DNA from 2 places in the Robertmurraya sp. DFI.2.37 genome. Region 1 is predicted to be linked to the other one. Evidence: a T-box and tRNA genes for the amino acid it is inferred to sense, from the RefSeq annotation. Region 1 holds a T-box; the other holds one or more tRNA genes.
The links. A T-box is a leader RNA that pairs with one kind of tRNA and senses whether it is charged. The one in region 1 lies ahead of pheS (phenylalanine--tRNA ligase subunit alpha), so its partner is inferred to be a tRNA-Phe.
Positions count from the first base shown of each region.

Region 2: it encodes a tRNA-Phe, which carries the amino acid that the T-box ahead of pheS (phenylalanine--tRNA ligase subunit alpha) is inferred to sense. The anticodon was not compared.

Region 1 covers NZ_JARGEJ010000002.1:137,215-152,163, forward strand. The annotation lists gene pheS (phenylalanine--tRNA ligase subunit alpha) at 1-851, opposite strand, end outside; T-box leader at 929-1,172, opposite strand; gene PZE06_RS02035 (TrmH family RNA methyltransferase) at 1,412-2,161, opposite strand; gene PZE06_RS02040 (GNAT family N-acetyltransferase) at 2,225-2,743, opposite strand; gene sspI (small acid-soluble spore protein SspI) at 2,963-3,169, shown strand; gene PZE06_RS02050 (LysR family transcriptional regulator) at 3,220-4,098, opposite strand; gene PZE06_RS02055 (citrate synthase/methylcitrate synthase) at 4,209-5,297, shown strand; gene PZE06_RS02060 (VOC family protein) at 6,431-6,814, opposite strand; gene PZE06_RS02065 (zinc-dependent alcohol dehydrogenase family protein) at 7,044-8,054, opposite strand; gene PZE06_RS02070 (DinB family protein) at 8,366-8,842, opposite strand; gene PZE06_RS02075 (transcription initiation factor TFIIIB) at 8,994-9,209, opposite strand; gene PZE06_RS02080 (alpha/beta hydrolase) at 9,304-9,861, opposite strand; gene PZE06_RS02085 (AAA family ATPase) at 10,304-11,044, opposite strand; gene PZE06_RS02090 (sensor histidine kinase) at 11,433-12,269, opposite strand; gene PZE06_RS02095 (response regulator transcription factor) at 12,365-13,036, opposite strand; gene PZE06_RS02100 (ABC transporter permease) at 13,048-13,827, opposite strand; gene PZE06_RS02105 (ATP-binding cassette domain-containing protein) at 13,820-14,737, opposite strand; gene PZE06_RS02110 (SDR family oxidoreductase) at 14,886-14,949, opposite strand, start outside.
Region 2 covers NZ_JARGEJ010000026.1:671-15,619, reverse strand. The annotation lists gene PZE06_RS14515 (S8 family serine peptidase) at 1-2,931, shown strand, start outside; gene PZE06_RS14510 (DUF1801 domain-containing protein) at 3,005-3,433, opposite strand; gene PZE06_RS14505 (bifunctional 2-keto-4-hydroxyglutarate aldolase/2-keto-3-deoxy-6-phosphogluconate aldolase) at 3,744-4,373, opposite strand; gene PZE06_RS14500 (phosphoglycerate dehydrogenase) at 4,393-5,316, opposite strand; gene PZE06_RS14495 (HAD family hydrolase) at 5,309-6,016, opposite strand; gene PZE06_RS14490 (D-isomer specific 2-hydroxyacid dehydrogenase family protein) at 6,061-7,062, opposite strand; gene PZE06_RS14485 (PTS sugar transporter subunit IIB) at 7,152-7,646, opposite strand; gene PZE06_RS14480 (PTS sugar transporter subunit IIA) at 7,673-8,086, opposite strand; gene PZE06_RS14475 (PTS system mannose/fructose/sorbose family transporter subunit IID) at 8,189-9,058, opposite strand; gene PZE06_RS14470 (PTS mannose/fructose/sorbose/N-acetylgalactosamine transporter subunit IIC) at 9,082-9,849, opposite strand; gene gnd (phosphogluconate dehydrogenase (NAD(+)-dependent, decarboxylating)) at 9,959-10,855, opposite strand; gene PZE06_RS14460 (helix-turn-helix domain-containing protein) at 11,680-12,126, shown strand; tRNA gene PZE06_RS14455 (tRNA-Glu) at 12,375-12,446, opposite strand; tRNA gene PZE06_RS14450 (tRNA-Ser) at 12,452-12,542, opposite strand; tRNA gene PZE06_RS14445 (tRNA-Asn) at 12,546-12,620, opposite strand; tRNA gene PZE06_RS14440 (tRNA-Ile) at 12,815-12,891, opposite strand; tRNA gene PZE06_RS14435 (tRNA-Gly) at 12,896-12,969, opposite strand; tRNA gene PZE06_RS14430 (tRNA-Phe) at 13,018-13,090, opposite strand; tRNA gene PZE06_RS14425 (tRNA-Asp) at 13,246-13,322, opposite strand; tRNA gene PZE06_RS14420 (tRNA-Met) at 13,498-13,571, opposite strand; tRNA gene PZE06_RS14415 (tRNA-Ser) at 13,733-13,825, opposite strand; tRNA gene PZE06_RS14410 (tRNA-Ile) at 13,863-13,939, opposite strand; tRNA gene PZE06_RS14405 (tRNA-Met) at 13,963-14,039, opposite strand; tRNA gene PZE06_RS14400 (tRNA-Ala) at 14,098-14,173, opposite strand; tRNA gene PZE06_RS14395 (tRNA-Pro) at 14,184-14,260, opposite strand; tRNA gene PZE06_RS14390 (tRNA-Arg) at 14,266-14,342, opposite strand; tRNA gene PZE06_RS14385 (tRNA-Leu) at 14,381-14,466, opposite strand; tRNA gene PZE06_RS14380 (tRNA-Gly) at 14,474-14,548, opposite strand; tRNA gene PZE06_RS14375 (tRNA-Leu) at 14,568-14,649, opposite strand; tRNA gene PZE06_RS14370 (tRNA-Lys) at 14,721-14,796, opposite strand.

The DNA of each region.
Region 1 (14,949 bases):
ACTTCAATCCAGCCTGTTTGTTTACAAATATTGCATCCATGGCCACCGCATTTGAAGCAAGAAACATCGACCTCTACCGATGGCTCTGTGAATGGGAAAAAGCTCGGCCGCAAACGTATTTCACGGTCTTCACCAAATAATTTTTTTGCAAATAATTCAAGGGTTCCTTTTAAATCGCTCATGCGAATGTTTTCAGCAACTACCAGTCCTTCAATTTGCATGAATTGGTGAGAATGTGTCGCATCGTCGCTATCACGTCTATATACTTTACCAGGACAAATAATTTTCACTGGTCCTTTGCCATCATGCTTTTCCATCGTTCTTGCTTGAACAGGAGATGTTTGCGTACGAAGTAATATTTCCTCTGTAATATAGAAGGAATCCTGCGCATCACGGGCTGGATGGCTCTTTGGAAGGTTTAATGCCTCAAAATTATAATAATCCTTTTCAACTTCCGGACCTTCTGCAACGGTATAACCCATGCCGATGAATAAGTCTTCAATCTCTTCCACAATACGAGTAAGGGGATGATGATTTCCTGTGTGTACAGGTCTACCTGGAAGGGTTACATCGATTGTTTCCAATGCAAGCCTTGCTTCAACAGCTGCTGCTTCTAACGCTTGCTGTTTTTCCTCTATTTTGGCAGAAATAAGATCACGCACCTCATTTGCGAGTGCTCCCATTTTTGGACGCTCTTCTGCAGACAACTTCCCCATTCCTTTTAAAACTTCGGTTATTGGACCTTTTTTTCCTAAGTAAGAAACACGGATGTCGTTAAGCTCCTTTAAATCAGCTGCAGCATCAACCGCTTGCAATGCTTCCTCCTGAAGTTCCTTCAATCGTTCTTGCATGTTTAAATCCTCCTTATTTTTTCATAAATTTCCGTTTGTCTGTTCCTCCATTGAAAAACAAAAAACCTCTATCCCTAGAAAGGGACGAGGTTTATGATCGCGGTACCACCCTAATTAGCCACATATTATGGCTCACTTCATTACGATAACGGCTTTTTAGGCCGATGCATCTTTACACGAAAAATTTCTCCATTTTTCATGGTCCCGATGCCAACTCAGGAGGTGAACTTCACTTACTTTACCTATAAAAATGCTTTCAGTCTAAGGCATTTTCTCCCTCAATAGTGCGAGTAAGTTACTTTTCTCCGTCAATGTTTTTCATTATGTAATAAGAAAAGCGAAAAGCAGCTTGTTCCTCGCCGGACAAACTGGAAGGACCTGTTCTTTCGATATAGGAAACTTGTATTGCGGTAGCAATTCATAGTTAACTTATCGTAGGGAGGGACCTGAAGTTTGCTAGGCTTTGGCAGCTTGCGTTAGACAATTCTCAAAGTCGAGAAGTATGTCTTCTTATTCTTATATTGTATCGCAGTTAATTATAGTATATAAAAGAACGGTATTCAAGCTTTCAAATAATAGAGTAATATCCCTGCTGCAACTGCCACATTAAGCGATTCGCTTTTCCCAAAGAGTGGAATATACAAATTCTTTGTCGTCATCTGTAACAGCTCTTGATCAACCCCACTTCCCTCATTGCCAACGAGAAGGGCAAAGGAGGTGGAAGGACTTATTTCCGTATATATAGAGCCATTTTCTAAAGATGTTCCATATACAGGAATATTTTCAGCTAATAACTTTTCCAGCGATTCTTTGAGTGATCCTCTCACAACTGGTAAATGAAAATGACTTCCTTGAGCTGAACGAATGACCTTTGGGTTATAAATATCAACACTCCCATGCCCAACGATCACTCCATCCATCCCTGCTGCATCTGCTGTCCGAATCATCGTACCTAAATTCCCCGGATCCTGAACCGCATCAATTAACAAAAACTGTTTGCCTTTAAACTCTGCACCTTTTTTCTGTGCCTCACAAAGAGCTAAGACTCCTTGAGGGGTTTCGGTATCACTCAGTTCTCGAAAGATTTCAGATGTGACCATCGTTAAGGAAATAGAGCGATAGTCCATCTGTGGAGGTAGCTCAACTCCCTCACTTATGATGATTTCTAGTGCAACATCAGCTTTAATTGCCTCTTCAACAAGATGAAATCCTTCAACTAAAAAAGTTCCTGTTTTATCCCGTTCTTTTTTCGTTAAAAGCTTTTTCCATTGCTTAACTTGTCGGTTCTGAGCAGATTGTATATATTTCAACGGATACTTCTCCTTTTTGCAATATGTAAGTTTCCTCATTATAGCTTAACTATAGTAGGAATCTCAATGATGAACCCATTCCTCTTTTAAAATAGCGTAATAATATTCATCCCACCACTCATTACCGGCTGGAATACACTTTTTGAAATACCCTTCCCTTCTCATACCAATCTTCTCCATTACTCGTGATGAAGCGATATTTTCTGGTTGACACGTTGCTATAACCCTGTGTAAATGCATTTCTTCAAAACTGAATTTTAATATTCCTTGTGCTGCCTCTGATGCATACCCTTGATTATAATATTTAGGATTAAACACCCAGCCGATTTCATATGTGTGCTCACCAAAATACTTATGAAAAACGATGTGCCCAATCACCCTATTCTCATCTCTTAAGACAACAGCAAACTTCTCTGCTGCGTCACCCATGTTCTTCTTTATGAAGTCTTTTGTATCATCCTCTGTAAAAACTCCTTCTGGTATGTATTTCATTACTTTACAATCTGAAGTATATTCGTGTACAGCTTGCCAATCATTATTTTCAAAATTACGTATTAATAACCTAGTTGTTAAAATGTACATTTTATTCCTCCTATTAAAACTGAATGCTTTTAATTATTTCGATATTAAAATAAAATAACCTCTATAAATGAGTGTGAAACATTCCTTTGCAGTTGTAATCCTCGAAATTTCTTTAAATTCTCCAAATAACATTAATCGCAAAACCTCATCTTCTTATACATAATTCATGGCAAATTAGAAAATATATTAAAGAAGTCATTTTAGAAGGAGTGTGTACGTATGGATTTGAATTTACGCAATGCCATTATTCACAATGTATCCGGCAACTCCCAAGATGAATTACGGGAAACGATTGTCGATGCGATTCAAAATGGCGAAGAAAAAATGCTTCCTGGGCTAGGCGTTCTGTTTGAAATCATTTGGAATAACGCGTCAGAAGATGAAAGAGAAGAAATGCTCCAAACCCTTGAGTCAGGCTTAAAATAAAGAAAAATCCATCGGCGAAATGAACTCGTCGGTGGATTTTTCCATCTCATTTATATTCGGTAATTGGAGAGAAATTCGAGAAACTCCTGTTGTTGCGAATGCTTATATTTCATAATGGCATATGTATAGATGTCCGGTAATTTAAATGAATGCTGATACACCTCTAATAATCTCCCTTCCAATAATTCTCTCCTAACGGTAGATTCTGGTAAAAAGGAAAAGCCTAAACCTTCGATAATAAATCTTTTAGTAATATGTGTTTGTGAGACTTTCATTGTCTTAATAACTGGATACTTGCTCTTCACAGCTTTAAGTAAATCAGTCCAATAGCTTGGGTGATTATCAGTAAATAAATAATAGTGTGAAAAAAACTCCTCCTCCTCCAATGGTGGTGCTGCTTCAGCATCTCTACCATCATGAGGAACAATAAACAAAATGCGGTCCTTATACAAGAGCTCATTAATTAAACTAGAATTTTGAACGTTTACACATGAAAGCCCCAGATCGACTTCCTCTTTCATAACCGCTTCCTCAATATGTATGGAATCAAGTATTTTTATTGCGATTTCCACATCGGGATGCTTATTTGTATAGCTTTTTATCACATAAGGTAATATGGTCTCAGCAATTAAGGGAGAAATAGCGAGAGATAGCTTTGTCATATATCCTTGGCTAAAGGAATTCAGGTCAGCTAACCCCTTTTCATACAATCTTAACAATTCCACTGCATGGTGATAGTATCTCCGTCCCGTTTCCGTCAGCTTGATTTTCTTTCCATCCCGCTGAAACAATTGAACCCCTAGATTTTTTTCAAGCTGTTGAATATGAACGGTTACTGACGGCTGAGAAATATAAAGTAATTCTGCTGCTCTACGAAAATTTCCACATTGCGCGGCCGTCACAAATGTATTTAACCATTGAAAATCCATATTCCCCTCCTTATTAATAAAACTAATCAATTTATTTATGATTATTTAATTATCTTAATAACAATTATTTTATACAATAAAATAAAAGAGGGAAAGGGGAAAGGTTAATGATGAACGAAAAAGGATTAAAAGGGGTAGTCGCTGCTGAAACACGGATCTCATATATTGACGGTCAATTAGGACGACTTATTTATCGAGGATATGACATCCAAAAATTAGCGGACCATTACCATTTCGAAGAAGTGGCCTATTTACTTTGGTATGGACATTTTCCAAACAAGGAACAACTTTTCATCTTAAAGGAAGAAATGAAAAAAAATCGCTGGTTATCCGATAATGTAAAGACGATTATTTCACTATTGCCTCAAACCATGGATTTGATGAGTGTGCTTCGAACCGTGATCTCAGCGGAAGCTGGATATGGAGAATATCAATTTCCACCAACTATTTCCCAAGCAATCAAATTAACTGCTCTCATCCCAAGTATCATCGCCTTTCGTAAACGCAAACTGGAAGGGTGTGCTGAGGTTCCACCGCGAAATGATTTAGACCATATTGAGAATTACTTATATATGTTAACAGGTGATATTCCTTCAGCTGCCCATGCTCATGCTTTAGAAGCTTACATGATTTTAACATTGGAGCACGGGATGAACGCTTCAACATTTTCAGCCCGGGTGACGATATCAAGTGAATCCGATATCGTATCCGCTGTCACTTCCGCAATCGGAACGATGAAAGGACCTCTACACGGTGGCGCTCCATCAGGAGTACTTAAATTATTAGATGAAATTTCCACGGTTAATGATGCTGCAAAAGTGATCCGAGAGAAGCTCATAAAAGGAGAAAAATTAATGGGTTTTGGCCATCGAGTTTATAAAACCCGTGATCCTCGTGCAGTCGCTTTGAAAGAAAAGTTAATGAAGTTAGGCGGGCAAGATAAGTGGTTAGATTTTGCGATGGAGGTCGAAGAAAGCGCCATTACTTTATTAGAAGAATTTAAACCAGGAAGAGCATTGTATACAAATGTCGAGTTCTATGCAGCAGCAATTATGAAAGCTATTCAGTTAGAGCCCATGCTTTTTACTCCCACTTTCACCGCCAGTAGAATCGTTGGCTGGACTGCCCACATAATAGAACAGGCTAGCGATAACGTTATTTATAGACCACAATCCAAATATGTCGGGTCATTTTTTTAAATCACTCTATTAATTATAGAACTGTAACATGCGTTTCCACAATGAAATCGTATAAGACTGGTGCTTTTTCGAAAATATCAGCGCACACAAGGTAATCATGTAGGGCACTGCTCCATCGCCTGAATCAATGAATCTGTAAACGCGATCATGAAATAAGTTCCAAGATTCGATTTTTAATTTTGATGTGAAAAGGGTGCTCCATTTTCTATTAAAAAAAAGCTTTGTTGTTGATTAAATGACTTTTGGCTCAATTTCGTGTGCAACCTTAGTTGCACACGCCTTTCAGTTATACTGAAAGGTCTTCTGATTCCATGAAACGATGTGAGAAAATAAGTTTTCTCTATCACTTCATGGAATCAGAGAGAAAATGAGCCAAATATAACAAAGCCTAAAAAAAGAAGTACATTTATGACAAATCATCCTGTAAAAAAAACGACAATGAGCATGTAGTCAAGCATAAATGCTTTGAACCGTAGTAAAAAAATAGAGACCATCATTCACCTTTCATTTTGCAATCGAGCAAATATACAACGTTTAATTTAACTAGACTTTCCCATACAATAAAGCGAAAATCCTATCTATTCCTATTGCTTAAAAGCATACTTTTCCCGGTTTTTTATTGTAAATATTTGTATACTTCAGCTAATCTTTCATATAAAATGGAGCTATAACCTAAAGACTTGTTTAAGGAATGAAAACATGATCCAGCTCTATAGAATTAAAAAAGGCAGAAAGTACATTCAAACTGTTAAATATGAATCTCAAAATGAAAACGATCCTAATCTTATATACAGAAAAACCGGATCAATCCTTAGTGATTTCTGCGTTAGAAATCATTAAATATCAAAAACTCCTAGATCATGTCTTAGGTCACGGCAGCTATATGCTAGAGTCTGTTAACGACTTAAATTAAGCATTTTTATAACTGAGATTTTCCTAATTGGAGTGAGCGTGACTGTTGCTCAGATCATGTCCCAAGTTTTTCCTTACTACAATTTTCTTCACAGAGGCACTTCTCTCAAGATAACAATGACCACGCTAAAGAGAAAGTCTGCCAATGATCACTCGTAAAATCTAGAGAGCAAAAAGCTTTACTTCCAAATTGAAGTAAAGCTTTTATGATTATTGAATGATTACTGTTCAATCATCTGAATGAGGTTTCCGCATGTATCGTCGAAAATTGCGATCGTAACTTCCCCCATTTTTGTTGGTTCCATCGTAAAGCTCACGCCTTTTTCAACTAAACGCTCGTACTCTTCCCGAATATCACCAACCCCAAACATCGTTACAGGAATTCCTTCAGCAAATAATTTTTGCTGATACTCTTTGGCAGCAGGATGGTTATTAGGTTCAAGTAAAAGTTCTGTACCACCCTGTTCATCTGGAGAAACAAGCGTTATCCACCTATATTCTCCACTTGGAACGTCATGCTTTTTTATAAAACCTAATGTTTTTGTGTAAAACGCCAGTGCTTTCTCTTGATCTTCGACAAATACGCTGGTAACAATAATCTTCATCTATTCTCTCCTTTGTTTTTCTTATTTCGACTATTTGGCAACCTCATGATTGCTTATCATGATAATACTTAATTATAGCAAGACAAAGCAAATAGCTATCTACACAGTCAGTCCTTCTAAACTTCTAAGCTCCCCTGTAACTTTTACACATTTTTTGGTGAAAATAAAAGGTATTCCAAGCAGATGACACTATACGAATGCACTGTTAAATTCACACATCCTCTTTTCATTAATTGGTTAACATTACTTTCCCTTTAGCTGATTCAACCGTTTCAATCGCCTTTTTAATTTCCGTTAGACGATAACTTTCATGTACCCTCTTCAAATTTAAATTTTTCTCAACTACTAACTTAATCACATTCTGAAAAGTATCATGCCATTTATTAAGCGAAGCATACTCGTTCCAGTTTCGCAAATGAAACATATTTGCATTTACTTTAGCTTTTTGAACAATTTCGGACCAATTAACCTGAACTCCTGATAATAATCCAATGGATAGAAAATGACCGTTTGGATGTACACAAAAAGCTAGCTCATTCCCCGAGTTCCCGCCAATAGAATCAATAGCAGCTGCTGCTCCTTCTCCATTCGTTAACTCCATCACGGACTTATGAAGGGAAGCTTGTGAGATGTCTACCACTGCTGAAGCACCAAGAGTGCGTAATCTTTCGGTATAGTGATTGTTTCTAACAACAGCAATCACTCTAAAACCTAGTATTTTTGAAAGCTGCACAAATATCTGACCAACAGAGGAACCAGCTGCATTAATTAGTAATACATCATTCGGCTCCAACTTTAATACTTCAGTACAAATCACCCATGCAGTAAGCGGGTTAATATAGAGCTGAGCTGCCACTACATCATCAATGGAATCAGGAATTAGAATAGCGAAATCCGATGTAGTTTTTACAAATTCCTGCCATGTTCCTTCTCCACGTAAAGGCAAAACACGTTTCCCAATCAGTTCCTGTGAAACAAATGGGCCAACAGCCTCTACTATTCCAACCCCTTCATATCCAGGAATATTCGGTAAGGAAATTCGGTGAGCGTAAGCGCCCCGTATCGGTATCAAGTCGGAAGGGTTGATAGGACGTGTTAACATTCGCACTAAAACCTCATTGTCCTTTGGTGGAGTGATAAATTTTGATTCCACCCTCAACACTTCGTTCGGACTTCCAAACTGATGAAATATTACACATTTTCCATTCAAAGGTAATGACTCTCCTTTTATCGAAATCATTTTTTTCCACTTATGAACTTTATATATTTAAATCCATTGGAAAATTTCTACATCCGTATGATCTACCATCATTTCACTATAGCTTTAGTCGTCCATCAATAGCTTTTTCTGCTGAACTTAAAATTTCTACCGCCATGAATTCCCAATATGATTTATTATACAAAATTCCTCTTTCCTTTTATCACGCGCTCCTAGCTTCGAGCCAAAAAGCAATAAATTTTGCGAAGGAGCGACTTGAAAAAAAAAGCTCTACTTCTATTTGAAGTAAAGCCCTATTTGATAAAATCATATTAAAATTTCCACCGTATTATTTACAAACCTTCTTCTTTTGTCGGACCCATTATGCCGGGTACCGGTAAACTAGCCTGACGGAGAAGAACAGTCATCTGGCCGCGATGATGGGTTTGATGGTCAATAAGCTTTCTTAAGAAAGCACCTCGTGGTGTTGGTCCTCTGAAACTATCCACCGTTTCAAGCAATTTATCATCAGTCATATTTGTTTCTACCGCTTGCTTTATATCTTCAGCAATTTTTTTATAAGCATCAACAATTTCATTTGCCTTCGTTGGCACCACTTTCGGATCACCTGAAGATTCTAATTTTACGCCTACAAGGCTCATAAAGAATACAGGACTTGTCGTAAGATGCCAGCCTAGCCATCCTAAAGAACTATGTCCTTCCACAATCGCTTGATCCAATTTGTCATCTGATAATGATTCAAGAACGCGAAGTGTCCCCTCCGCTGAATCAGTCCAATCTGCTAAAAAGTCATTAACCGTTCTGTACATATTATCAACTCCCATTTATTATAATGCATTTTGCGATAATTTTACTGTGCTTACCTCTACTGGTCAACCCTTCTCAAATTCTCTCTTTTATAAAAAATCCGTTTTCAACCGCTTAGGCTAGATTTTTTTTACTCCGAATATCCTTCACACATTAAGAGAAAAATGTGTTTTTAAAAATCTCTGGTTTTTTTACGTAACTTTCAATGATAAATCCACAATCTGTGCAAATGATGTATTCAACCTCTGAACCAAAACTCATTTTCCCCTTAGGATACATGGCTCCGTATCCACTATGCCTCCCTATTCCTATTCCTTTTCCATTCTCACCACATTTTGGACATTCTGTAACCGTTATAGAACGTTTCATTTAGAGCACCTCCTCGACAGGGTTACAATTGTTTACGAATGAATAATAGATTGGTTTCATGTATCCTTCGCTTTATCATCAATCATTACCGGATTCAAATACTCGATAAACTTCTTATATCGTTCACTAATTCTGTTAATCCATTTGAGAATAAATGCTGATTGCCATCAAGAACTCTTTTATGAGCGTGTGGAAGCTTCTTAGCATAAGCAGCATGATGAACAAAAGGAACAATATCCTCACCACGACTGTGATAAAGGAATAAATTGTCGATTTCACCGAAATGTCGCTCAAAACCACTTTGAAGGAAGAAGTCGCTCCGTTGCCAATCTGAATCAATTCCCCAGTACGGTGCTGCAACAACAAACAATCCAGAAATTTTTATCATAGATTCTTCGGAAAGGTATTTTAATAGAAAAGAACCTCCCAACGAATGTCCGATAAGAATGACCTCTCCTGATAGATGATTGCCTTCCTGCTCAAAAGCTTTCTTCCACTCTACATATTTTGGATTCTCAGGAATTGGCATGCTGGGAGAATAGAAATTGTAGTCTTCCTCAAGCTCTTTCTTCAAGTAGGCGCTCAAATTGGTACTGCCTTGATTTTGTCCTTGTGGGCCAGCGCTATGGATGAACATTACTGTCGTTTTCATTACAGTCCTCCTTTATGAGATAACTTTCACTAAAAAAGGTTAGTCCTTTATTCAATGAACACCTGCTACAAATAGCTTCCGCTAACGAGATGCTAACAGGTAACCTCATAATTTATACTTTTTTATACAGAACTTCTTTTGGATTTAGAACCATTAACATAACTACAAAATAAAAAAGGAATATATATCCTAATACGTCTAATAATTCTCCATTATCAAAACAAGTGAAAAATTAAAAAGAAAAATAGACCTTTTAATAATTGTTCCTTTTTAATAATAAACCACCCCATTATTTTTGCGATGGTTTATTATTACGATTAACGGTTCTCATTATCTTCCGACTGGAGACGGAAACGCTAAGTAACTTGATTAAATCCTCCTATCATGTACAGATGCTTTTTCTTAAACGCTTTATACCAATAATCACTCAGCTTTCGTGCAATTATTCTTCGTCATCTCGAAATAATTCATATAAAAACTTTTCCCGTCTTGTCAAAAAGTTTAATGTTAAACGATAATGCTCCGTTTCTTCATAGCAAATTTCTTGAATCGGTGATTCGTCAAAATTATAAATTTGCGCATCTGGATAACCAAGGAGAATAGGTGAATGGGTTGCAATAATAAACTGGGCATGATCTTTAGTTACTAATTCGTGAATGACTCTTAAAAAAGTTAATTGTCGAGCAGGAGATAATGCTGCTTCTGGTTCATCCAACAAATATATCCCTTCCTCTCCAAAGCGGTTCGTAAACAAAGACAAAAAAGACTCGCCATGGGATTGCTGATGTAATGACTTCCCTCCATAGCCTTGATATTGAAATAGAGGATCTTCCTCCGCCAACTGATCGAGATAGGAAGCAAAATGATAAAAGCTCTCTGCTCTTAAAAAAAAGCCTCTATTGATCTTCGGAAACCAGGAGAGTCGGATATAGTCACCTAAATCAGATGTAGACGCCTCAACAGAATATTGATTATTCCTACCTCCGCCAGCACTGTTGAAACCACATTGATAAGAAATGGCCTCAAGTAAGGTCGACTTCCCTGAACCGTTTTCCCCAACAAAAAATGTCACAGGATTGTTGAACTCTATTAAATCCGTATTTTTTAAGCTCGGAATCGAGAACGGATAGCTATTTAGATTTTCAATTCTTTCCCTCATCATTTTTACGCTTCTTAAGTACAAAATAACCCCTCCTATATTCTTGCAGTAGCTCCTCTCAAGTCATTTTATCAATTGTTGATACTCCTTACCTTTCCAACATATCATGATTATCTAATTCAATAAATCTTAAAATATACTTTTTCCTTGGCACTCCCCATTCATTTACTTACTCTCTTATCATGGTCGCCAATGAATTTTTTAATTAACAGAGCACTATCTTTTATAGTATTCCAATTAGGTCAGAGCAAACGGCTTTGTTCATCGCTCCCCAATCTTTTATCCTGATGCTTCTTTCTCCAATTTCCTTTTTGAATCCTGGATTTGCTAAGAAAAGTTTGCTACATGAATTTCTGAGAAAGCAGAATTTAAACTGCTTTCCTAAAAAACGACTGCCATTTCAGCAGTCGCTTCAACTCGTTTTCTCAAGTTTACAAATCGGAAGATAAATAGTAAGAACAAACCAATTATCTTGCAGCCGAGCTTCCATCTTTCCATTCATTTTTTCAACTAACTTTTTTGAGAGGTATAAGCCTAACCCGCTTGCTTCCGTATTTGTTCTACTGGTATCCTCCGTATAAAAACGCATAAATACTTTCTCTACAGCCATTTTATTATCTCGTTTAATATCATTTTTGATGCTGAAAACGAGGTAATCTTTTGCATTCTCGTAGCGAATAATCGCCTTGCTTTTCGCATAACGAAGAATATTCTGAGCGATATTTTGGAACACACGAGTGAGCATTAATTGATCGCCGATAATTTTTCTATCATCCGTTTGTTCGGGAAATTGGAGTGCAATTTTCCTTTTCTCTAATTGTTCATAAAAAGTCAAAAAGATTTCTTCCACTAACTTAAACAGTGAAATCGGCGATAGTACCATTTCTTTTTGACTCGTTTCAATACGAGCTAAATCATAGAAGTGCTCAGTCATTTCCAACAGTCGTTTTACTGAATGATCAATAACTGCTAAGTAATGCTCCTTCTTTGTTTCATCATTGGTTGCATGTAAAAGTTGCACATATCCGTTAATAGATGTGAGGGGTGTCCGCAAATCATGAGATAGTCCAGTAATCGATAGCTTTACGTTTTCTTCCATTTTTTTCACCTGACGATTTTTCTCTTCAAATGCATCGATCATTTGATTTAATTCGTCGATTAATTCCAACAAAGTCTTTTCACGGAAATTTACAGACAGTCTACCGCCAAAGCTAGCTCGAGTTGGGATATTTTTAATTTCTTGATTCAATCTTTTTATCTCTCTTTTAAAAAAATAAATATAAAAAAGAAGCGCCAATGTTAGGAAAACAAATATCCATCCCCACACTTCAATCACGCTCCTTTTTAATCAAATTTGAAGCCAATACCCCATACTGTCTTAATATAGTTTGTCTCTTCATGATTTAATTTACTTCGTAGATTACTGATATGCATGTTAATCGTTTTATCACTGTCAAAATAGGGCTCATTCCAGACACTTTCATAAATATTAGCGCGGCTGAACACTTTTTGTGGATTCTCTAGAAAAAGAAGAAGAATGGCGTACTCTCGTCCAGTTAAACGTATCAGTTGAGCATCAACTTTCACATCCCGAGTTTCCAAATTGACGCTTATATTTTTGTAATGAATTTCTTTCTGATTGTTTACTGGTGCCTTTATTGCATGGCGTAATTGGATGTTAATTCGGGCAAGGAGCTCCTTCACATCAAACGGTTTCGTCAAGTAATCATCTGCCCCATTGGTCAAAAGCTCTAATTTCGAATCTTGATCCGTTTTAGCGGAAATGACAATCACTGGTACTCCTGAGTTATGCCGAACTTCTTGAAGAAATTCTTCCCCATCCATCCCCGGTAACATCAAATCTAAGAGAACTAAATCAACTTGACTTTGTTCGAAGAGTAGTTTTCCTTCTGTCCCTGAGTATGCACTTAGTGTGTTGAAACCATCCAATTCTAACGTTTCTTTCAATAGGGAATGAATCGCCATATCGTCTTCAATAATTAATATTGTTATCAACTTTCACCGACCTACTTTATATCTGCTCGTTTAAAAACCAAAATTCCTATAATTGATGATAACACGATTGTGATGAAACTAACCAATATCATGTCAGAGTACTTCGCCACATCTATTGGACTTGCGAAATCGGAATAGAACAAAAATGATTCTGTAAACCAGAAGGTCACATGTTTAAAATGTTCGGTTTCTAGAAAAATTCCTGCACCAAAGCCTGTTCCAATCGTATAAAGAAAACTCCAAACAAGAGAAATGGCACTGTTTTTTGTTATAAAACTAATCATCACATAGATCGATACATTAGCCAGAATCAATAGATAAAGCGTCATAAAAGTTTTAAGGGCATACCAGCCATAATTATTTATTTCGGACACTTCACCAAAGCCTAAAACGATTGAAAAACAAATCATCCCCAGTGCTGTCAAAACGACTACACCAACAAATGCAAGGAGTGAAACCATCAGTAATTTTGACAAATAATAATGAATGCGACTTCGCCCTAAAGACAACGCATTGCGAATAGTCCCATTTTGAAATTCTTCACCTATGAAAAATCCAATAAATGCACACATCGTGAGTAAAACAGTCAAGCCATTTTTCTCCATCATGAGAATCCCTGTTGCCCCGTTAATGACCGTATCTTTTGCCTGAATAAGCTCGGTTCCATAACCCACCATCATTTTACTATTCACCGCTTGGATGATAGGAAGTATGGATAAAATACTTAGAACAATCAATAACTTTTTGCTTCGAATTAATTTGATTCTCTCAGCCGTTAAGAGATTAAGCATGATGGTTTCCCCCTGTTAACTGTAAAAAGTAATCTTCAAGTTTCTGTCTAGTTGTCCCGATTCGAGAAACAGTAACATTAGCATGAACTAATGAACGATTGATTGTCGCTACATCATTTAAGCGTTCATAAATGTTTATTCCCGTTCCGTTAATGACTTCATAATCACCAATCCCCAATTCATCTAGTACGACAACAGCCTTTTGAACGTCTTTAGTCTCTAATTCAATATATTGGCGCGTTTCATTTGCAAGCTCTTCTCTTGAAAGCTCTTTGATAAGTTTTCCATCATGTAAAATGCCGTAATGGGTAGCGATTTGTGATAGCTCATCAAGTAAATGACTTGAAAGTAAAACAGTGATCCCCCGTTCAGATACCAATCGATGAATAATTTCACGCATTTCAACAATTCCTGAAGGATCAAGCCCGTTCGTTGGCTCGTCTAAAATTAAAAATTCTGGATGTGTAATAAGCGTTGAAGCGATTGCTAAGCGTTGGCGCATTCCTAATGAAAAATTCTTCGCTTTCTTTTTCCCGGTATGCTCCAGGCTCATTAAACGAAGCAAATCATCAATCTCCCGTTCGCTTACCCCACCGTTTGCCGCTTGGACTCTAAGATTATCTCGAGCTGTTAATTCTGGGTAAAGGGCTGGCGTTTCGATCGACTGCCCCATTTTCCTTCGTGCCTGCTGCAACCCCTTCATACCTGTTTTCTCAAACAATTCGATATCACCCTCATCGATTGTAATTAATCCCATAACAGTGCGCATGAAAGTCGATTTTCCTGCACCATTCTCACCGATCAGGCCGTAAATCATTCCTCGCTTTATTTTGATTGACACTTTATCGAGTACCTTGTGTTTCCCATATTTTTTTGAAACATTGGTTGCTTTAAGAATTATTTCACTCATAATGTTCTTCCTTTCGAACTTGATAAACTTAGGATAAACAATACATATAAAAATTTTGACTAGAAAAAGATAAAAAAAGGATAAAGAAATTCAAAAAGGCGGAATCCAATTTGAAATATTGGTTCCGCCTCTTAAAATGCATTTTCTCCTAGCCCCGAATAAACCCACCTTCAGAATGAATCACCTGACCAGTGATCCATTGTGCATCATCA
Region 2 (14,949 bases), on a different contig from region 1:
GTTGATGAACTTGAAGAGGTGCTACTCAACACCGCAACGCCTCTGACCAATAGCCAGTATCCAGAGTCCCCGAACAATGGATTTGGCCATGGTTTAGTCAATGCTTTTGATGCAGTCTCATCGATGATTGATGGATTAGGGACGATTGAAGGCTCTGTAACGATGGAAGGAGAAGATACAGAGGCACCTGTATTAGAACATACTCCTTCCGAGGAAGTTTACTCAAAAATGGATTTAGACCTAACTGTTTTGGCTAGTGACAATATTAGCGTTACTTCTGTCACTGTCGATTACGTTAATGCAGAAGGAAAGGAAGGCTCTGTTCAAGCTAAAAGAACATCCGGTGACTTCAAGTCCGGTTCCTTTGTTGCCACTATCCCAGGTGAAGATGTGGTAGAAGGAGCCCTCTCCTACACGATAACAGTGAACGATTTTGGAAATAACTCCGTTACAAGTGAACAATACGAAACAAATGTTATAGGTGGAATCACAGTCGGATATGAAACCGACTTTGAATCAGAGCCTATTGGTTGGACTAGTTACGGTGAAAATAATTCTTGGGCTCGTGGCATTCCAACTTCAGGACCTGGTGGAGCAATTTCAGGTGAACACGTATTTGCCACTAATCCTGAAGGAACATACAACAACAATGAAAACTCGACATTACTGATGCCACCCATTGATTTACCTGAAGGCAATGCCTATCTACAGTTTGAACATTGGTACAACATTGAGAACAATTGGGACTTCGCACACGTCTTTATCTCAACTGATATGCAACAATGGACTCAAGTGCTACGTCTAACGAATATTCAAAACGAATGGTCTCCCGTTGAAATAGATTTATCCCAATATGCTGGCGATAGAGTCTATGTTGCCTTTAATTTAGATACGGACAGCAGCGTAGTCAGAGATGGCTGGTATATTGATGATGTAACCCTGTCCAGTACATCTATAAATATAAAAGAACCTGCTGGAAGCATTACAATACCAAAAGAAACAGCGAAGGATACCACAAAAGAAAAAAATGCTGAAAAAGTGGATCCTAATAAAATTCGCCCTAACCTATCCAAAAACGATCAAGTAGAATTAATTGAAAAAGAACTTTCAAATCTGCCAGTTAGCGCAAGAGTATCTGTATTAGAGAATGGCAGATCTGCAGCGACCAACCCAGCAGATGGAAGCTTTTCTTTCATTCATCCAGCCGGTGATTTTACATTGGTTGCTGAATCATACGGTTTCCGTTCAGAAGAGCAAGCTGTAACCGTTGAAGCCGATCGAGTTTCCACCGCTCATTTTGTTCTTGAAGAACTACCAAAAGCAACAATCAGTGGAACTATTACAAGTGCCAATTCTGGTGAAGCAGTCGAAGGTGCAACCCTCCTACTTGTGGAGGACGCCAATATAACGCCAGTACAAACCGACGCTGAAGGAAACTATCGCTTAACTGCTTATGAAGGCACGTATACGTTAAAAGTTGCTGCACGAGGATTTATTGCCAAAGAATTAGAAGTGAATTTTAATGAAAATAAAGAAGTAAATATTGAACTTGAACCTTTATTCACTTATCCTGGTGGAGAAATCGGCTATGATGATGGCACTCCAGAAAATGCTCGCGCCTATTACGATGCGGGGAATAAATGGGGGGTTCGCATGTCCCTACCAGAAGGTGAAGAAGAGGCCATTGTAACAGATGGCGTTTTCCAATTCCATGGAACAGATTGGCCATCTCCTGGAGCTACTGAATTTGCCGTCGAAGTTTGGGATGCTACAGGTCCTGACGGCTTACCTGGAAAAAAATTAGCAGGCCCTATTGAGGCCGAAGCAATTCGAGACTTAAACCAGTGGACTGTAGTAGATCTTCGTGACGAAAATATTCAGGTTTCAGGTGATTTCTACATGGTATACGTCCAAACTGGAGCCAATCCTAATACTCCTGGTCTAGCTACCGATGAAAATGGACCATACGCAGGGAGAAGCTTCCAGTCAGTTGCTGGCACTTGGTCCCCATCCCCTTCTAGTGAAGGAAATTATATGATTCGCGCTCGAGTGGATTATGAGGTTCAAGCTGTTCAAATCACCTCCCCTTCCGATGGCTACATGACAAACGAACCAGCGATCGAAGTTGAAGGGAAAGCCTCACCAACAACAACCATTTCTTTGCTGAACAACGGGGAGGAAGTTGAAGAAGTAACAATTGGAGAAGATGGTACATTTAAAATTCCAGTTACATTAAACGAAGGTGAAAATGAACTACAAGCAGTTAATTATTTAAATGGAGAACGGGCAAATGAATCTGAAACTGTCACCGTCATTCTCGATACAGAAGCACCACAATTAACGATCACGAGCCCAACAAACGGGGAGAAGATCAATCGCGAAACCGTTACAGTTGAAGGAGAAGTAGTTGACCCCCATTTAGATTATGTCGAAGTAAATGGGCAAAAAGCTACTGTTACTGACGGCCGTTACGCAAAACGAATTTTATTAGAGGAAGGCTCAAACAATATCGAAGTGAAGGCCATCGACTTAGCAGGAAACTCTGAATCTAAATCAATTACTGTTGAAGTTGACTATACCGCACCAACGATTACGAACTTAACTCCTACAAAAGATCGGGACGTCTCGGTTGGTCAGACAGTCGTCATTGAATTTGATAGCGAACCGAATTTAAAAGCAAGGTTCTCCATCTTAATGCCATTAACCGATATTGGTGATGTCCAAAATGCAACCGAATTGCCGATGATGGAAACAGATGATGGACATTATGTTGGCTATTGGACGGTTCCTAATAATATTGAAGGCAAAGGAGCTGTAATCGAAGTAAATGTTACAGACAGCTTCGGTAATGTTACTCGCGCTAAAGCTGAAGGAAAATTAAATATCGTCAAAAAAGGAAATAGCAACGGAAGCGTAAATGGGAAAAATTAATTCTCAATAACCTAAATTGATAATAGAATTTGGAGAGGTCTTTCAGCGATGAAGACTTCTCCTTATTCTATTTCTATTCACCTGTAGAAGGATACAATTCTCTCAAAAATTCAACGGATGCGACAATTAACTCCTTTAAAACCTCTTCATCAATGTCTGCCACTTTATTAATATAAACACACGCCTTGCCTGTCGTGTGCTTTCCAAATCTCTTAAGTAACTCATCCCTTTTTGACTCGCCTGGGGCAAAATATAAGCTAATTTTCGCTTTACGTGGAGAAAAGCCCACTAAGGGAGCATCGCCTTCATGCCCGGAAGCATATTTATAATGATACTTGCCAAATCCAATAATACTTGTTCCCCACATTTTCGCTTTATAGCCTGTTACATCTGAAAAAATATCCAGTAATCGATACGCGTCCTCTCTTTTTTTCGAACTCTCCATATTTTCAATAAACTCTAGAACACTATGATCATTTTCTTTTGTTTTTAGCTCATACATCATGAACGCTCCTAAAGTATGACTTGTACTTTCCATTCTATTCTATTTTATGAAAGTAAGGCAATTTTAAAATTACCACTTAAGGTAAAAAACAAGCATCGTCTCGGACTATAAAAATAAGGATGATAATGGCTAAAAATGAGGGAAAGATTTAGTTGTAATTTGGTTTATTTATTAATAAATGTGCATAATGATTCATTTAAAGAAAAAAAGCTGCTATCAAAAAGTCCTTTTGGTACTGCACCCCATATTAACTCTAACTTCTGGGGTGCAGTACCTTTAACAACCTTTTGACACAGCTTCTTTTTCCCTATTTCACAATCGCAACAAATTTTTCTGCTTCTTTCGTTACTGCCTCATAATCTCCTGTGCTCGCTCCTTTTGTTAAGCTTGAGCCTGTTCCGATTGCGTAAGCGCCATTTTTGATCCATTCATTTGCATTTTCTACCGTGACACCGCCGCTTGGCATGAAATTCCCTTGTGGAAGCGGTCCCTTAAAATCTTTAATGACACTTGGTCCGAAAGCTCCTCCTGGAAAGACCTTAATAACATCTGCTCCTAATTCCAATGCCGTTAATGCTTCCGTCGGTGTCATCACACCTGGCATTACAGTAACTCGGTATCGATGACACATCGTAATGACTTTAGGTGAAAGATTTGGACCGACAATAAATTTAGCTCCTGCTAAAATGGCTAGACGTGCTGTTTCAGGGTCTAACACTGTTCCGGCACCAACTATGACATCCCCTCCAACGTACTTTGCCGATAATTTTTTGATAAGCTCCAACGCCCCTGGAACGGTCATCGTTAACTCTAAAAATTTGATGCCTCCCTGATGAATGGCTTCACTAATAAGGAATCCTTGTTCTTCATTTGGCGCACGAATGACAGCAATAACTTTTTCCTCTTTCATCTTTGCTAAAACTTCAATTTTATCCATAAATGTTCATCCCTTATGTTTATTTAAAATTGGCTAGAATATTTTCTACTGCCATTAAGCTCATTTTATTAACTGCATCCACACTTGAAGCGGCAGCATGTGCTCCTAAAATGATATTTTCCAGTTCAAGCAGTTCTATTTTTTCAGGTGGTTCCTTCTTGAAAACATCAAGACCAGCTCCCCATATTCGCTTATTTTTTAAAGCATCATAAAGCGCGTCTTCATCAATAAGTTCCCCGCGAGCTGTATTGACCAACACAGCCGTTTCTTTCATCATGTTAAATTCCTTCTCACTGAGCAAATTAACTGTTTCTCGTGTTGCGGGTAAGTGCAAGGTGATAAAATCGCTCTCTTTAATAAGCGTTTCAAAATCAACATAGGTTGCATTATATTCTTGTGCGAATTCATCATCTGGGTAGACATCGTAAGCAAGAATTTTCATATCAAAGCCACACGCTCTTTTAATGACATCCTTCCCAATCGCACCAGTACCGATGACGCCAAGTGTTTTTCCATGTATACCGATACTTGTTTTTTTGCCCCAATTCAATGCACGGCATGATTTATCTATTTCTACTATTCTTCTCGCAATCGCTAACATAAGGGCGAACGTAAAATCTGCAACTGAGTCAGAATTTGCATTGCGGGTAACCGTAACGGGGATGTTATGCCCCTTGCAAAACTCAATATCAATATTATCTGTACCTACGCCGTACTTTGAGATCACTTTTAAGTTTTTGGCACACGAAAGTACCTCTCTATTCAACGGATCAATACCAATAATAACTGCGTCAACATCGGCGATTTCCTTTTTCATTTCTTCTTCTGTCAAAATTCTCCCATATGGATTTTCGACAACTTCATAACCATTCGCAATTAAAATTCTTTTCGCCTCATCACTGTGCTTTCCAAATGATCGTGGAGTAATTAATACTTTAGGCATCCGTTCCCCTCCTCTCTCTATTTCTTTTAGAAGAACACGATGTTAAACGGAAATATCTTTCGACAGCAGCTAACGTTTCAAACGTTTTCGGCGAGAATCTATCGATCACTTCAGAATCCTTCACAAAATCTGGTACAAAAAATGCTTGGACTCCTGCCTTGTAAGCCGCCTCAATTCCCGCAGGTGAATCTTCAAGTACAACGGCACCCTTCGGATTCACTTTTGCCCGAGTGCAAACTTCGAGAAATATGTCCGGACTTGGTTTACCTCGTGCCACTTCCTCTCCAGAAACATATAAATCAATAAATGGAAGTGTATGCGAAACTGTTAGAAATCTGTTGATTACCTCAGTCGAACTGGATGATGCAACCGCAATCTTTATACCCTTGGATGTCAAAAATTGAAGCAACTCGTCCAACCCTTCTTTTTTAAAATGAGGCCCTTTAATAAACGAACTTTCTAATTCATGCTTTTGAGAACGCATATATGCTCGCCATTCCTGCACAGGTTGATCTGGATAATACTCAGCCATTTTACGGATAATATCTTGATTAGTAATCCCAATAAACTGCTCAAATAACGCTCTTTCAAATGGGAAGCCATAATAGTGAGAGGTTATCTGCCACGCTTCATAGGCCAATTTTTCCGTATCAAACATTAAGCCATCCATATCAAAAATAACTAAAGATGGAAGTTCCAAGCTGATTCTCCTTTCGTTTGAATAGATGTTTACTCAGTACTTTCCTATGATAAATTACCTCGAAACAACTCAAGATTTACCACGTTATCCGGCTGTTCTTTTTGAATGACCCTTTCAACATCAGAAACTACTTTCTCACCCATTCCTCTCAAACATTCCATTGTATATGCCGAAGTGTGTGGCGTTACAAGAACATTGTCATATTGGAAAAATGGATGGGTTTTATCAACTGGTTCCCCCTCTAAAACATCTGTAGCCAGTCCAGCGATTTTACCGCTCTCCAACGCACGCAACACAGCATCCTGCTCCCATAGTTCTCCACGTGCCGTATTAGTGATATATACGCCTTTTTTCATTAAGGCAAACTCTCTATCAGAGAGAAGATGATAGCTTTTCTGATCAACATATGCATTTAATGAAAGAATATCGGACTGAATTAATAACTCCTCTAATGCAACAGCTTCCGCTCCCTTTCGTTCTAACTGCTCTTTTGTTTGATAAGGATCGTAAGCAAGTACTCTAGCATTAAATCCATATTTAAAGATCTCACCAACCCGACTTCCTATATTGCCTAATCCTATAACACCAACTGTTTTATCAGTGATTTGCCGTCCGACAAACTGAGCCCGCTCAACCCATCGTCCTTCTTTTGCTGCTGTCGCGGCTGAAACCGTCTTCCTTACCACTGCCAACAAGTTCGTAACGGCATTTTCAGCTACCGCATCTCTTTCTACTAAAGCGGAGACAACTGTCACAATCGTACCCTTTTCTGTCGCTGCTTCAATGTCTATATTGTTATAACCAATACCATGCCGTGAAATGATCCACGTCTCGTCTTTATGTTCAAAAAATTCCCTCGTAAAAAAGGGAGTGACACTAGAAATAATGATATTAAAGCCATGTAATTTTTCAGCTAATTCTTTCCCCATAATATCTATATGAAAGGTAAATCTTTCAACTTCCCCAAGTTTTTTAAGACGCTCTAGTTGCCAAGGGAACTTTTCTCCAAAACTACTTGAATTGACAATTGCAATTTTATTTCCCATTGCTTTTATCCCTTTCTACTTCTATCAAACTGAAGAAATATCTTACCTTGTAGAGCAAGACACTAACTAAGGTAAGTTTGATTCCATCGTTATTTTTTAATCGCTTTTAATCCTTCAGTAAAAGAAACTCTTTTACTATCTGGTACAGTTTGAAAAAAAACTTCAATCCCTCTATCATCTAAACTCTTTAAACATTCAACATCATCATTCGTTAAAGCGACGGTTGGGATCACAAATTGGGCATCTCCTTTTTTAGAAACTCCCCCTATATTAAGCCTACTAACAGGAAGCCCGCTTTCAACCGCTTCTTTCACACTGGCAATATGTTTAAATAATAAAACAACGCTGTCATTTCCAAATTGATCACAATTCCATTTCTCCACAACCTCATTATTGCTGTATACTTGAATCTTCAGCCCAGATGACGAATTCGTATTAATATAAATATCTTTCATAAATTCATCTGCTGCTGTTTCATCATCAATAACATAGAGCGCATTCGTACCTAAGCCTTTTGACCATTTTGTCATGACTTGTCCATGGATTAAGCGCTCGTCAACCCTTACCAAATTAATTTTCCCCATACAGACCTCCCTTTCGACACTAAAATTTACTTCTTTAAAAAGCTCCGATTCAAATGATAGATTCCAGCAACACTTGTTCCTCGCACCGTTTCGATTAATTTTGTTGTGTCTTCTTCTGATTGAAACAAAGTCAATAATTCAATTAACATCGGCATATTGACTCCAGTTAATATATGCAAATCAAACTTGCTCAGCAGAGATAACGATACATTTGAAGGACTTCCCCCTAACAAATCGACAAGAATGACTGTTTCTAATCCCCTTTTTTCATTCTCCGCTACGAGCGCACTAGCTTCTTCACGCAAATCATCTACTGATGCGCTTGGTTTAAGCGCTAATGCACATAAATTTTCCTGCGGTCCCATAATCATTTCCGCACTTTTTATGAGCTCCTTGCCGAACTCCCCATGCGTAATCACTAAAATCGCACGCTTTGCCATATTCCCGCTCCTTTATTCTGTAGGAAACTTAACAAAAGTAAGTCGCCCACGTCCTATCATTTAAAATGATTTATACTCCATTACCGTTTTCAAAACAAAAGCTTATAAAATTCGAATTGCACCAAGGACAATTAATGTACCAGTTAGCCATAAAAGCCCTCTTGTAATATTGAATCCTTTCTTATCAAAGTATAAATAAACACCTAATACGGTTAATAACGGCAATAAACCTGGTAAGATCGAATCCAAAATATCCTGCAGAACGAATTCCTTTTCAGATAGTGTAAAAGAGAGTGAACTACTCACTTTTACATACGACCCGGCCAAGATCCCCATCATGAATAACCCAAGCACAGATAATGCATCAATCATCGTTTTAATTCGACTACCAGCTAAAATTTCTTTTGCAGCATTGCGACCTAAACCGTAGCCCATTCTAACGAAATAGTAGCCATACAAATATGTGACGAGCGTAAAGCAAATGAACGGAAACAATGCACCAATTGGACTACCTGCCATTGCCCATGGCAGAGCTATGGCAATAAAAATATATTGAACGGTACCAGAGTCAATCGCATCTCCAATACCAGCTAAAGCTCCCATCAACCCTACTTTTGTATTGTTAATCATATCAGGGCTCGGCGCTTCATCTTCCTTCCCTTCCGCAAACGCTTTTGCACGGGATTCCTCAAGAGATGCTGTAATACCTGTCAGCGTCCCTCCACCCCAAATCGCTTGTGTATTAAAAAATAATAAATGTCTTTGGTATGCTTCGCTTAAATCTTTTTTATCTTTATATAATTTCTTTAAAATTGGCATCATCCCAAATAAAAACGATGGCGCGACCATTCTGTCAAATGTATGAGGAATTTCATTTGCCCACCACCATCGTGACCAAGCTTTAAGCAAATCTTTCTTGGTGATTGGCTCTGGATAATTCTCCGGAGTTTGTCTCTTTTCTTCCGTATTCATCTGTCATCCCACCTTTTAAGTTTTTACGCCGGTTCCTTTCTTCTCGTGAATAACACATATAGACCAGCTAAAATGGCTCCAAAAATCGCATAAGTTACCGTGTTGATTTCGAGGCCCTTTAAAGCAACACTCATAAAATAGGCAAGGAAGAAAAATAAAAGTAATTCCTTTTTGCCAATTACGTGCATAATAACAGCAATTCCAAGAGCCGCAAGACCACCGCCAACCACTTCTAAAACGTGAATAACCGGCCCGTCGCTAATAGAATTAACAAAATCAGCAACAACTGGTGCTCCAAAGTAAAGAGCCACAAACACTAATGGAACATAAAGAATAAAGCTTATTACAATTGGAATAATGATTACGGAAGTAAAAATTCCTCTGTCATTGACTTCTGCTGCATACTTGTCCAATATGCGTAATGCAAACGTATTTAAAAAGAAGCGAAATTGATAAGCATAGCTGCCTAAAATTCCAACTGGCACCGCAATCGCCACTGCCTTTTCTGGAGTGAAGTCACCTAGGACAGCGACAGTTACAGCAATAGCTGCGGCAATCGCAGGTTCACTCGGTAAAGCTCCACCTGGCGCTACCGCTCCCATATAAACTAATTGAATAGCTGCTGTAATAATCATTGCTTCTGTTATATGTCCTGTCACTATCCCCACAACCAGACCTGTCATTAATGGGCTAAAGCGCAAAGTTAAGGTAGCATAGCCAATCCCACGGGACATAACAATCGCTACCCAAATGGCTATTATTAGTGCTTGACCAACGGAAAGTGTTGCCATTTGTTTGATCACTCCCTCGTATATTTAAATGTTATTAATTTCACAAACTACTACAATACTCTCCTCCTTCCCATAAAAATAGAAGTAAAACCACCATATTTATACAAAATTACTTCTTTACCACACTGTGTCCCCCAAATTCATTTCGCAGAGCGGCGACCACTTTTGCTGAGAAGCTATCTTCTTCTAAAGAACGATTTCTCATCATAAGCGACAAGGCAATAACCGGTACAGGAACTTCTAACTCAAAGGCTGCTTCTACCGTCCATTTCGCCTCGCCTGACGATGCCACCATTCCACGAATATGTTCAAGTTCAGCATCTTTTTCGAAAGCAGATGCAGTCAGTTCCATTAGCCAGCTGCGAATGACAGAACCATTGTTCCAAACTGAAGCCACTTCTGCCAAATCAAAATCGTAGCGACTTTGATTCAGCACTTGAAAGCCCTCACCAATCGCTTGCATAAAACCGTATTCAATTCCGTTATGAACCATTTTTAAGAAATGACCACTTCCAGATTCCCCCGCATATAAGCATCCTCCTTGAATGGAAATTGCTTTAAAAATTGGCTCCAGCCGTTCAAAAACGTCGCGTCTGCCACCGATCATTAAACAAGCTCCTCCATTAGCACCAGCGATGCCTCCTGATGTTCCAACGTCTAAAAAATAAATTCCCTTTTCATTAGCCTGGGCTGCACGCCGGACGGAGTCCTTATAATGCGCATTTCCTCCATCAATCACGATATCATCCGCTTTCATTTTTTGGAGGAGTTCATCTATTACCATTTCGCTAGATTTCCCCGCAGGTACCATAACCCATACCACTCTTGGATACGGCAGATTTGCCAGCATTTGCTCGATGCTATCCACAATGTGTAGACCTTTATCTTTTGCTGCTATTCTTGCTTCGCTAGATCGATCAAAACCATAGACAGAATGGCCATTGTTTGCTAAGTTTAACGCAAGGTTATATCCCATTTTCCCTAAACCAATCATGCCAATTTGCATCAAATCACTCCTTGTTAAAAACAAGTTGTATATCATTGCTCACTTTATGCACAGTAAAATAGGCAGGTCGCAAGTCTGCGATTCATCCATGCAGTCAGATGACATTATTTTTCTAAACTTTTTGTAGACGTCTTTCAGAATATCTTAAAGTGGATCGGGCAATACGGATGCCCCAACACTAGAACATTTGTTACAGCACACAAGGAGCATCGAATGTAAAGCAAAACTTTAGTTGCCCTATGCTACAATGTAAAGCTGATTGTAGCTAATCAATAAACCAGTTATTCGAATTACTTTGGAGCTTTCATTTCATACCAAGAATGGAACAAAATTGCTATTAGTTTCCCCCTGTCCATTCTGACATGGGACAATCTAATAAATCTGTGTCATTTACAGCTAGGAGCGATTCAGTATATGAAGCCTCGCTCTCTGATTGATAAACGTATAAGTATGAGTGAGCAAAGCTCCTTTTGTTTATGATACTGATATGAAGGCGCGGCCAAACAAACACGCATATACGTGTGATTAAAATCAACCCAATGTAGACATACGTATGCCTTTATTTCCAAACTAAATCAAAGCAGAATGCAAGGAGCCCTTTTCTAAGAAAACATATTATTCATAGCACTTTAACTTAGGTGTCAAGCAATTAAATTAAAAATACGCAATTTCATATTTCACAAAAAATATTTGCAGCTATTTAGCACCGGTGAACAAATATCATTTGTTAATTAAAATTATACACGTTTTTACGTGTGAGTTAACAAAAATAATCGAATTTTCGTATATAAACACGTATTTTCGTACGAAAGGAGAAAAAATTGGTGAAAAATATCGAAAATATTGGAGAGCGGATCAAATTATTAAGAGATAAACATGGATTATCTCAGGCTGCTTTTGCAAAAAGAATTGGTGTTTCCGCTGGAAATGTTGGAGACTGGGAAAGCGAGAAAAAGAAATCTCTGCCTGGCGCCAAAGCTATCTATGCAATTACGAAGGAGTTTGACGTAACTGCGGATTGGCTGCTGACTGGAAAGGAATACGTAGTGGATTCACTGTTTAATAACGGAAATATCGTGATCCAGGATGATAAACCTGCAATCAGTCCCTCCAAAGACAGAGGAACTACGAACAACACAGATACGAAAGAAATCGTGAATCTAACGGCAGAAGCAAAAGAGTTAATTACGATATTTAACAGCTTAAATAAGCGTGACGCTGCTGAATTATTAATGATTGCCCGGATGAAAAAAGAACTCGGTAACGGATAAAAGAAGGGCGCTAATGATGAAGATATCCTTCATCATTAGCGCCCTTCTTAAACTCCTGTGCGAGTAATAGTAATGTCGTCTCTTATTTCAGTTCTCGTCTATTTAATATAGAAAAGAGTTGCGGGGTTAGATGTCTTTATACTTAAAAGTTTGTTTCCAAATTCAATAAATTTTTAGAGACTAAAACCAGCTCATTTAGTGTAGAACGATAAAAAAAACTGTTGACCTAATGTCAACAGCTTTTTTTATGACCCGTACGGGATTCGAACCCGTGTTACCGCCGTGAAAGGGCGGTGTCTTAACCACTTGACCAACGGGCCTGAAATGGCGGAGAAGGAGGGATTTGAACCCTCGCGCCGGTTACCCGACCTACACCCTTAGCAGGGGCGCCTCTTCAGCCACTTGAGTACTTCTCCATATGGCTCCGCGGGTAGGATTCGAACCTACGACCGATCGGTTAACAGCCGATTGCTCTACCACTGAGCTACCGCGGAAAATTATTATTTCATTCCTCTACCTTGATTACTTTCTGATTGTCCTCATCTCAGAATGCTAGTTCAAGTAGCAGCTCGATGAGTACAACTCGCAACACATTCATGATGCTTTTGCTCGTTGCTCTACCACTGAGCTACCGCGGAATACGATACAAATCTCATGTTCTAGCTTCTATAAATTACAAAAGCAAAGATGGTGGGCCTAAATGGACTCGAACCATCGACCTCACGCTTATCAGGCGTGCGCTCTAACCAGCTGAGCTATAGGCCCCTTTTGGAGCGGGTGATGGGAATCGAACCCACGACAACAGCTTGGAAGGCTGTGGTTTTACCATTAAACTACACCCGCATATTGAAAGCTTCTTTACTTCACTAACGCTTCGTAAAAAAGCTTTGATGGCTCAGGACGGAATCGAACCGCCGACACAAGGATTTTCAGTCCTTTGCTCTACCGACTGAGCTACTGAGCCATCATGATATTAATCCTACATATAGTTGGTCATTGTCCTTCGCCCTCATCTCAGAATATTTTTCAAGATGATGCTCGATGAGTGCGCTGGATGTTTATCCTTGCCGTTTATTCATCGTGCTCTACCGACTGAGCTACTGAGCCAACATATGTAAATGGCGGTCCGGACGGGACTCGAACCCGCGACCTCCTGCGTGACAGGCAGGCATTCTAACCAACTGAACTACCGGACCAAAGCTTTTTCGACGTAGGAGAAAAAAGCTTTCCTCTGTCTTTTTCGACGTAGGAGAAAATAGCTTTCCTCTGTCTTTTTCAACGTTAAGTGAAAATAACTTTTTCTTTATCCTTTCGACGAAAGAAAAATATCTTTCTTTATTTCCTCAAGTCTTATTTAATTGAAAAAGTCGATTGCGGAGGCAGGATTTGAACCTGCGACCTTCGGGTTATGAGCCCGACGAGCTACCAGACTGCTCCACCCCGCGATAATAGTATATACCTAGATAAGCACATGCTACTAGATAGCTTATTGACTGTCCCGATTTCAGTATGCTTACTCAAGGAAGCACTTCAATCGGTACAACTCGCAGTTTACTCAGTGAAGTAACGCTTGTTGCTCCACCCCGCGATAATAGTAAAAGTGATATGGCGGAGGAAGAGGGATTCGAACCCCCGCGCGGTTTAACCCGCCTGTCGGTTTTCAAGACCGATCCCTTCAGCCAGACTTGGGTATTCCTCCGAAATATTATAAGTTGTTTTGCTTATGCAAAAAATAGTGGTGGACCTTGTAGGACTCGAACCTACGACCGGACGGTTATGAGCCGTCTGCTCTAACCAGCTGAGCTAAAGGTCCAATAAAGCTTTGTGGTAAAATATTGGTAGCGGCGGAGGGGATCGAACCCCCGACCTTACGGGTATGAACCGTACGCTCTAGCCAGCTGAGCTACACCGCCAAAGATACTTTGATAAATACTCACTTGATTATGAGTCATTATTAGAATAAATAGTTATTGGTGGAGCCTAGCGGGATCGAACCGCTGACCTCCTGCGTGCAAGGCAGGCGCTCTCCCAGCTGAGCTAAGGCCCCATTAGTATAGTGGTCGGGAAGACAGGATTCGAACCTGCGACCCCTTGGTCCCAAACCAAGTGCTCTACCAAGCTGAGCTACTTCCCGTTCTATGGCGCGCCCGAGAGGAGTCGAACCCCTAACCTTTTGATCCGTAGTCAAACGCTCTATCCAATTGAGCTACGGGCGCAATATACAGTCAATTTCACTACTGCAAAAATACTTTAATGCCGAGGACCGGAATCGAACCGGTACGGTAGTCACCTACCGCAGGATTTTAAGTCCTGTGCGTCTGCCAGTTCCGCCACCCCGGCTAATAAATGGAGCGGAAGACGGGATTCGAACCCGCGACCCCCACCTTGGCAAGGTGGTGTTCTACCACTGAACTACTTCCGCATCATAAAAGGTTTAAAAGTGCGGGTGAAGGGAGTCGAACCCCCACGCCTTGCGGCGCTAGATCCTAAGTCTAGTGCGTCTGCCAATTCCGCCACACCCGCATGTTAAATCATAAGTTCTTTTTACTGATGCATATTAAAGAAAGTTAATTTCTCCTACGTCGTAAAAACTATGGTGAGCCATGAAGGACTCGAACCTTCGACCCTCTGATTAAAAGTCAGATGCTCTACCGACTGAGCTAATGGCTCTAAAGTAAATATGTGCTACTATCAAATTTTCAACTTTGAGATATAGAGCATCTACGATGTCCCCACCTCAGAAAGTTAACTCAAGCAGCAGCTCGATGGGTACAACTCGCAGCAAATTCATAGATGAATTGCTCGTTGCTCTACCGACTGAGC